4 regions of the Pantoea sp. X-Soil-TKNS-1279 genome follow, and region 1 is predicted to be linked to each of the others. Evidence: predicted binding sites of a transcription regulator. Region 1 holds the regulator's gene; each other region holds the start of a gene.
What was found. The regulator PurR, encoded in region 1, represses purine synthesis genes. The targets are predictions, from matches to a motif close to CANGCAAACGTTTGCNTG.
Positions count from the first base shown of each region.

Region 2: the regulator PurR is predicted to act here: its motif matches at 1,231-1,248, upstream of gcvT (glycine cleavage system aminomethyltransferase GcvT).
Region 3: the regulator PurR is predicted to act here: its motif matches at 1,301-1,318, upstream of purH (bifunctional phosphoribosylaminoimidazolecarboxamide formyltransferase/IMP cyclohydrolase).
Region 4: the regulator PurR is predicted to act here: its motif matches at 1,124-1,141, upstream of guaB (IMP dehydrogenase).

Region 1 is NZ_AP035948.1:1,961,911-1,964,115, forward strand. It holds gene punR (DNA-binding transcriptional activator PunR) at 1-505, shown strand, start outside; gene purR (HTH-type transcriptional repressor PurR) at 502-1,527, opposite strand; gene cydH (cytochrome bd-I oxidase subunit CydH) at 1,813-1,902, shown strand; gene AC6I8N_RS09330 (C40 family peptidase) at 1,965-2,205, opposite strand, start outside.
Region 2 is NZ_AP035948.1:3,492,034-3,494,238, forward strand. It holds gene gcvH (glycine cleavage system protein GcvH) at 1-58, opposite strand, end outside; gene gcvT (glycine cleavage system aminomethyltransferase GcvT) at 79-1,176, opposite strand; gene ubiI (FAD-dependent 2-octaprenylphenol hydroxylase) at 1,654-2,205, opposite strand, start outside.
Region 3 is NZ_AP035948.1:300,221-302,425, forward strand. It holds gene purH (bifunctional phosphoribosylaminoimidazolecarboxamide formyltransferase/IMP cyclohydrolase) at 1-1,164, opposite strand, end outside; rRNA gene AC6I8N_RS01380 (16S ribosomal RNA) at 1,766-2,205, shown strand, end outside.
Region 4 is NZ_AP035948.1:3,195,716-3,197,920, reverse strand. It holds gene xseA (exodeoxyribonuclease VII large subunit) at 1-1,032, opposite strand, end outside; gene guaB (IMP dehydrogenase) at 1,203-2,205, shown strand, end outside.

The sequences.
Region 1 (2,205 bases):
ACTGGCCGATGGGCGGGTCGACGTAGCGATTGGGGCCACTCAGGCGATCCCGGTCGGTGGGCGTTTCGCCTTTCAGGATATGGGCGCGTTGAACTGGCGCTGCGTGGTCAGCCCCGATCATCCGTTGGCAAAAAGTACCTTGTTGGATGACGAAACGTTGCGGGCCTGGCCTTCTCTGGTGCTGGAAGACACTTCACGGGCGTTGCCGCGGCGCATGACCTGGACGTTAGATAATCAACGCCGGCTGGTGGTGCCGGAATGGGAAACCGGCGTTGACTGCCTGCTGGCGGGACTCTGCGTAGGGATGGTGCCGGGCCATTTAGCCCGGCCATTGCTGGATAGCGGAGCATTAACCGAGTTACCGTTACCCACGCCGTTCCCGGAGAGCCCATGCTGTGTCAGTTGGTCGGAACTACGGAACTCGCCGGCTCTGGGTTGGTTGCTGAGTTATCTCGGCGATGCCGAAACGCTCAACCATGAATGGTTGAGCGAAACGGAAACTTAGCGGCGGTAGTCGCGGAACGGGCCGTCAGCGACTGAACGGCGTTCAATCAGCGTTGGCTGAACTTCGATGGTCTGCGGCTCTTCACGTTTGCTGGTGATACGATCCAGCAGCATTTCCAACGCTTTTTCGCCTAACTGAGCTTTAGGTTGATGAACAGTGGTCAGCGCCGGCGTGAAATAACGCGCGTTGCGCACGTTGTCATAGCCGATCACTGAGATATCCTGCGGGACCCGCAGACCCATTTCATCCGCAGCACAGATCGCGCCCATCGCCATGATATCGCCACCGCAGAACACAGCAGTCGGGCGTTGCTTCTGATTGAGGATCTGCTGCATCGCCTGATATCCGGATTCCGGTTCAAAATCGCCCTGCACAATCCACTCGGGCCGCACGGTGATGCCTGCCTCATTCAGCGCCTGCATGAAACCGGCATGGCGGCCACCGCCGGTGTTGCGCTCCATTTGTCCGGGGATGGCACCAATGTCACGATGACCGCGTTCAATCAGGTAACGCCCGGCGAGATAGCCACCCTGAAACGCATTGTCCTGCACCGTATCGGTAAAATCGCCACGCGATGCGCCCCAGTCCATCACCACCATCGGGATATTACGGTTCTCTTCCAGCATGGTCAGCAGGTCGTCAGGGTATTCTGAACACATCACCAACAGGCCATCGACACGCTTCTGCGCCATCATCGACAGATATGCGCGCTGTTTTTGCAGGTCGTTATGCGCATTGCCCAGGATTAGCGTGTAGCCGCGATCGAAACAGTGGTTTTCCACCGCCTCGATTATCTCGGCAAAATAGGGGGCTTCACTGGAGGTGGCCAGCAGCCCCAGCGTTTTGGTGTGGTTGACTTTCAGGCTGCGCGCCACGGCGCTGGGCGAGTAATGCAGCTCTTTGATCGCTTCCCATACGGCGTTACGCGTCTCTTCCGCGACAAAACGCGTCTTGTTGATGACATGCGAAACCGTGGTGGTGGAGACACCGGCGCGTTTCGCCACATCTTTAATTGTTGCCATGAAAATGGTACTCCCGGGCTTATCGCAACTAACTGATAAGTATATTGTTAAACGTTTGCGTCTGCTAATGGTTTTGCGCCCCGATTTTCGGGGCGAATGGCGAAGAAAAAGACATTAACACCTGGTCAATAACGCTTTAACTTGCCGCAAACACAGCGTGCGCAAAATCTGTTGCGCAACGAAAGGCGGCGATTCTAGCAAGCTGGCGCGGATAAGACGAGATTTTTGCCGGAGGCTGTGAGAAAATTACGATAACCCTTCATTTATTGTGACTAAGGAGTTGTGATGAGTACAGACCTGAAACTGGCGCTGTTTACCACTGTGGGCGCGCTACTAATGATTATCGTGTTCAGCTTCACCGCGATCCTTCATTAATAAAAAAGCCGGACCTGAAAATCAGGGTCCGGCTTCTTGTTTTATCGGGTATCGGGCGTTTTTTAGCGGATAGTTTTGGGGGTCATCATACGGCGTGCCCCGACGTAGTGTTTCAGCCAGTAATCCTCACCCAATGCACTGATTTGAATATCTTTACCGGTACGAGGCGACTGGATAAATTTGCCATTACCAAGATAAACACCGACATGATCGGCAGTGCCGCGATTATTGATGCGGAAGAACACCAAATCCCCTTTCTCCAGCATATCGCGCTTAATCGGTGCCGCATCACGCAGGTGATAC
Region 2 (2,205 bases), 1.5 Mb from region 1:
CCTGACGCACCCACTCGTGGCTATCTTTGTACTTCAATTCGTTTGGTACATTGCTCATCGCCAAATCTCCTGAAAAAGTTACTGTGCGACCGGTTTACCGGCGCGAACAAAAATTGGTTTGGTGACCTTTACCGGCATTTCACGATTGCGGATTTCCACAATCGCCTGCTCGCCAATTCCGGCTGGCACGCGTGCCAGCGCAATGCTGTATCCCAGCGTCGGTGAGAAGGAGCCACTGGTAATAATACCCTGCTGCGGCTGACCTTGTTCATCGGTGAAACGTACCGGCAGGCCGTTACGCAACACCCCTTTTTCGGTCATGATCAGACCGACCAGTTTTTCTGTTCCGGCAGCGCGCTGAGCTTCCAACGCCTCGCGGCCAATAAAATCACGGTCGGTGGGTTCCCAAACAATGGTCCAGCCCATATTCGCCGCCAGCGGTGAAACGCCCTCGTCCATCTCCTGGCCGTAGAGGTTCATCCCCGCTTCCAGACGCAACGTATCACGCGCCCCCAAACCAGCCGGTTTAACCCCTGCCGCCAACAGGCGCTGCCAGAAATCCGCGGCGGCGTTAGCCGGCATGGCAATTTCGTAACCCGCTTCACCGGTATAACCGGTGGTAGCGATAAACAGATCATCCGCCTGCACACCGAAGAACGGTTTCATGCCCGCGACGGCATCACGTTGCGCGGCACTGAACAGCGACTGCGCTTTCTGCTGCGCATGCGGTCCCTGCACCGCGATCAGTGCTAAATCGTCACGTTCAGTCAGGGTAATGCCATACGGCTGTGCGTGTTCACCAATCCATGCAAGGTCTTTCTCACGCGTGGCTGAGTTCACCACCAGACGGAAGAAGTCCTCGGTCATAAAGTAAACAATCAAATCATCAATGACGCCACCTGATGCATTTAGCATGCCGGTGTACAGTGCTTTACCTGGCTGGGTCAGTTTGGCGACGTCGTTCGCCAGCAGGTAACGCAGAAACTCGCGGGTGCGGGCACCGTGCAGGTCAACGATGGTCATGTGGGAAACATCAAACATGCCGGCATCAGTGCGTACCACATGATGCTCATCCATTTGCGAGCCGTAGTGGAGCGGCATCATCCAGCCGTGAAAATCCACCATACGTGCGCCGCAGGCCTGATGCTGTTCGAATAGAGGCGTTTGCTGAGTCATAACCATCCTGTAGAAACAAGTGAGCGTGACGCGCCTGCGTAGCCGATTGCGGCTGACGCAAACGTTCTCTTTGCGCTGACGTTACCACCGAATGAGGCAATTAACCATAAGCAAAACGAGGGCGAACTTGCGTTGGACGTCAGCAAAACGCCGCACAGAATGCAGGATAATTCACTGGTTTTATGTGATTAACCACGCACAAAATACAACAAGTTAACTTTTATACAGAAAAATAATGTAATCCAGCACTCCTTATGGGCCAATGGCACCGCATAAAAAAATATTTTGCATGAGAAAATGTAATGCGAATTCCGACGTAAAATTAGAATAAATCAAACGAGGCGCAAAAAGGGTGCGGGAATGCATCAGGATGGTGCAAAGGAGGCAATGATCGTAGCGGCGCGATTTATCGCGCCGGTTTTTCATGCATCGCGCACAGAACCGCGCGATAAATCGCGCCGCTACAGGGTGGGGAGATTAGCGCAGCCAGGCGGGGATATCATTCAGCCCCATGGCCTGCTTGAGCATCATCGGTTTGATGCCTGGCAAGGTATCGGCCAGTTTCAAGCCGACATCACGCAGCAATTTCTTGGCCGGATTGCTGCCCGCAAATAATTCACGGAAGCCCTGCATACCCGCCAGCATTAACGCAGCACTGTGCTTGCGACTGCGTTCATAACGGCGCAGATAGAGATGCTGACCAATATCCTTGCCCTGACTGTGCAGGCGGCGAATTTCACCGATCAACTCCGCCGCATCCATAAAGCCGAGATTGACACCCTGGCCTGCCAATGGGTGGATGGTGTGCGCGGCATCGCCGACCAGCGCCAGTCGGTGCGCAGCAAAGTTACGTGCATAACGCGCCATCAGCGGGAAGGTTTTACGTTCGCTCTCGACCTGGCACAGACCCAGGCGCATATCGAACGCAACGGAAAGCTGTTGATTAAACAGCGCTTCGGGCATCGCCTGCAAACGGCTGGCTTCCTGCGGCGACAATGACCAGACTATGGAGCTGAGATGCGGGTCCTG
Region 3 (2,205 bases), 1.7 Mb from region 1:
TACCAGCAAACCACCGTTTACACGTTTGAAATCCAGACCGGCAACGCGATCCTGCCACTGACCACACACCAGAACGCGGACGTTCTGTTTGCTGGCGGTGACTTTCAGCGCGGCTTCAGAGGCGGAAGGGGCAATAATCACTTCCACGAACTGACGGCTGATGATGGCTTGTGCGGTGGCTTCGTCCAGCTCACGGTTGAAAGCGATGATACCGCCAAATGCGGAGGTAGGATCGGTTTTGTATGCGCGCTCATACGCGTCCAGAATCGAGCTGCCCACAGCCACACCGCACGGGTTGGCGTGCTTCACAATCACGCAGGCGGCTTCGCTGAACTCTTTGACACATTCCAGAGCAGCATCAGTATCAGCGATATTGTTGTAGGACAGCGCTTTACCCTGCACCTGCTGGGCAGTGGCAACCGAGGCTTCCGCCACGTTCTCTTCTATATAGAAAGCGGCATCCTGATGGCTGTTCTCGCCGTAACGCATATCCTGCTTCTTAATGAAGTTCAGGTTCAGGGTACGCGGGAAACGACCAGCAGGTTCTTTGCTCTCGCCGTGATAGGCCGGCACCAGGCTACCAAAGTAGTTAGCAATCATGCTGTCGTAGGCGGCAGTGTGTTCGAAGGCTTTAATCGCCAGGTCGAAACGGGTTTCCAGCGTCAGAGAGTTTTCGTTGGCGTCCAGCTCGGCAATGATGGCGTGGTAATCGCTGCTCTTAACGACAATTGCCACGTCTTTATGGTTCTTCGCGGCGGAGCGCACCATGGTCGGGCCGCCGATATCAATGTTTTCAACCGCATCTTCCAGCGTACAGCCCGACTTCGCCACGGTTTGGGCGAAGGGATAAAGGTTAACGACCACCATGTCGATAGGATTGATAGCGTGCTGCGCCATGATGGCATCATCCTGGCCGCGACGACCAAGAATGCCGCCATGCACTTTCGGGTGCAGCGTTTTGACACGTCCATCCATCATTTCCGGAAAACCGGTGTAGTCAGACACTTCAGTGACCGGCAGGCCCGCATCTGCCAGCAGGCGTGCAGTGCCACCTGTGGAGAGCAGCTCAACACCACGGCTGGAGAGTGCCTGAGCAAATTCGAGGATACCGGCTTTGTCTGAGACACTCAGCAGAGCGCGGCGTACTGGACGACGTTGTTGCATGGTGGTTTTATCCCTTGGCTTTGTTTCGCGTAAATAAGAGCGTTACATCAAGCTTAGCGTTTTTCTTCTATATAGAAGAAACGTTGGCCTCAGGTAACGCCCCAAAAGGGGCATCCTTCATGTCGCGGGGCATTGTAGCGAAAACGTTTGCGCGATGCTCGCCTAAATTCATTTCTGTCGTGAGATGTGGATAACTTTGTGTGTAAGTGGGTATAAGGCGGGGTTTTGCTGTGGAATGCAGCGAACGGTTGTTTTTATTGAAATTAGCGGTTGCGTGCGCCGAACAACTCCCTATAATGCGCCTCCATCGACACGGCACAACGGTTTACGAAGTGCGGTGTTGAGAGAGAAGTTCTGAAGGAACTCTCGGCAGAGAAAATCGCTGAAAAAAGAGATTGACTCTGAAGGAGGAAAGCGTAATATACGCCACCTCGCGACAGACGGTTAACCCGCTGCTCGCACTGCTCTTTAACAATTTATCAGACAATCTGTGTGGGCACTCGCAGGATTGATATCAAAAGTCTACGGACTTAAAAAATATCAAGTCTCAAGAGTGAACACGTAATTCATTACGAAGTTTAATTCTTTGAGCATCAAACTTAAATTGAAGAGTTTGATCATGGCTCAGATTGAACGCTGGCGGCAGGCCTAACACATGCAAGTCGAACGGTAGCACAGAGGAGCTTGCTCCTTGGGTGACGAGTGGCGGACGGGTGAGTAATGTCTGGGGATCTGCCCGATGGAGGGGGATAACTACTGGAAACGGTAGCTAATACCGCATAACGTCACAAGACCAAAGTGGGGGACCTTCGGGCCTCACACCATCGGATGAACCCAGATGGGATTAGCTAGTAGGTGGGGTAACGGCTCACCTAGGCGACGATCCCTAGCTGGTCTGAGAGGATGACCAGCCACACTGGAACTGAGACACGGTCCAGACTCCTACGGGAGGCAGCAGTGGGGAATATTGCACAATGGGCGCAAGCCTGATGCAGCCATGCCGCGTGTATGAAGAAGGCCTTCGGGTTGTAAAGTACTTTC
Region 4 (2,205 bases), 1.2 Mb from region 1:
CAGACGATCCTGTTGACGACTGGCGCTACGCAGACGCTGATCCATTGCGTCATGGAGTTTCTGCTGCAATTGCAGCAGGGCGGTGTTTTGTCGTGCCAGCCGCAGTTGCGGGTGTTGCTGCTGCAAGCGATGCAGAATACGCGTGTAGCGGCGCTGCTGCTGCGCCAGATAGTAATCCATCGCCATTTCCAGGCGTTGCTGCTGAGATTGCAGACGGCGCAACAATTCCAGCTGATTACGGCTCACCAGCTCAGCGGCGGCTGAGGGGGTTGGCGCACGCAGGTCGGCAACAAAATCGGCGATGGTGACATCAGTTTCGTGGCCGACTGCGCTGACAATCGGCAAGCGGCTGGCAAAAATGGCGCGCGCCACGCGTTCGTCGTTGAAGCTCCACAAATCTTCCAGCGAACCGCCACCACGTCCGACAATCAGCACATCACATTCATCGCGCAGGTTTGCCAGTTCAATGGCGCGCACAATCGCAGCGGGGGCATCCACTCCTTGCACCGCGGTGGGATAAATCACCACCGGCAGGGAAGGGTCACGACGGTGCAGCACGCGCAGCACATCGTGCAGCGCCGCGCCGGTTGCCGATGTGATCACCCCAACCTGGCGTGCCGGGTCCGGCAACGGTTGTTTAAATTGCTGATCAAATAAACCCTCTGCCGCCAGCCGGGTTTTCAACTGTTCGAACTGCTGCTGCAACAAGCCTTCACCGGCCGGATGCATGCTTTCGATAATCAGTTGATAGTCGCCACGCGGTTCGTACAGCGTGATACTGGCACGCACCAGCACCTGCTGACCGTGCTGGGGGCGAAAGGCCACCCGACGGTTGCTGTTACGGAACATGGCACAGCGTACCTGGGCACCATCATCCTTCAGGGTGAAGTACCAGTGGCCGGATGCCGGTTGGGTAAAGTTGGATATCTCAGCACTGAGCCACACCAGGCCCATTTCATTTTCCAGCAGTTGACGCACCGTGGTATTCAGGCGGCTGACAGTAAAAATATTGGCGGTTGGCGGTAGCGACATGTGATGGAGATCAAATATCAAATCAGAGGGTTAATTAACCGATACTACATGGCTGGTACAGGGGATCAAGAGTTTTTCTGAAAAAACACTGGAGGCAACCGATTTCGGCCTGTATAATGCCGCGGCAATATTTTATCTGTTCTCATTCACCCCCAGGTTGAGATATTGCCATGCTACGAATCGCTAAAGAAGCACTCACATTTGACGACGTTCTGCTCGTTCCTGCTCATTCTACCGTTCTGCCTAACACGGCCGATCTCAGCACCCAACTGACGAAAAACATTCGTCTGAACATCCCTATGCTCTCCGCAGCGATGGACACCGTGACCGAAGCCGGTCTGGCGATCGCGCTGGCACAGGAAGGTGGTCTGGGCTTTATCCACAAAAACATGTCAATTGAGCGCCAGGCGGATGAAGTTCGCAAGGTGAAGAAACACGAAAGCGGCGTGGTCACCGAGCCACAAACCGTGCTGCCGACCACCACCCTGGCGGAAGTGAAAGAACTGACCGAGCGTAACGGCTTTGCCGGTTACCCGGTGGTTAACGCCGACAACGAATTGGTAGGTATCATCACCGGTCGTGACGTGCGTTTCGTGACCGATCTGAGCCAGCCAGTTTCTGCGGTGATGACACCGAAAGAACGCCTGGTCACGGTGAAAGAGGGCGAAGCCCGTGACATCGTGTTGCAGAAAATGCACGAAAAACGCGTTGAGAAAGCGCTGGTGGTGGATGACAGCTTCCACCTGCTGGGTATGATCACCGTTAAAGATTTCCAGAAAGCCGAACGTAAACCGAACGCCTGTAAAGATGCGCAGGGCCGTCTGCGTGTGGGTGCGGCGGTAGGTGCCGGTGCGGGCAACGAAGAGCGTGTTGATGCGCTGGTTGCGGCAGGCGTGGACGTTCTGCTGATCGACTCCTCACACGGTCACTCTGAAGGTGTGTTGCAGCGTATCCGTGAAACTCGTGCGAAATACCCGGACCTCGAGATTATCGGCGGCAACGTTGCCACCGGTGCTGGTGCTCTGGCGCTGGCGCAGGCGGGTGTGAGCGCGGTGAAAGTGGGTATTGGCCCTGGCTCAATCTGTACTACCCGTATCGTAACCGGCGTAGGTGTTCCGCAGATCACCGCCGTTTCTGACGCGGTAGAAGCGCTGGAAGGTACCGGTATTCCGG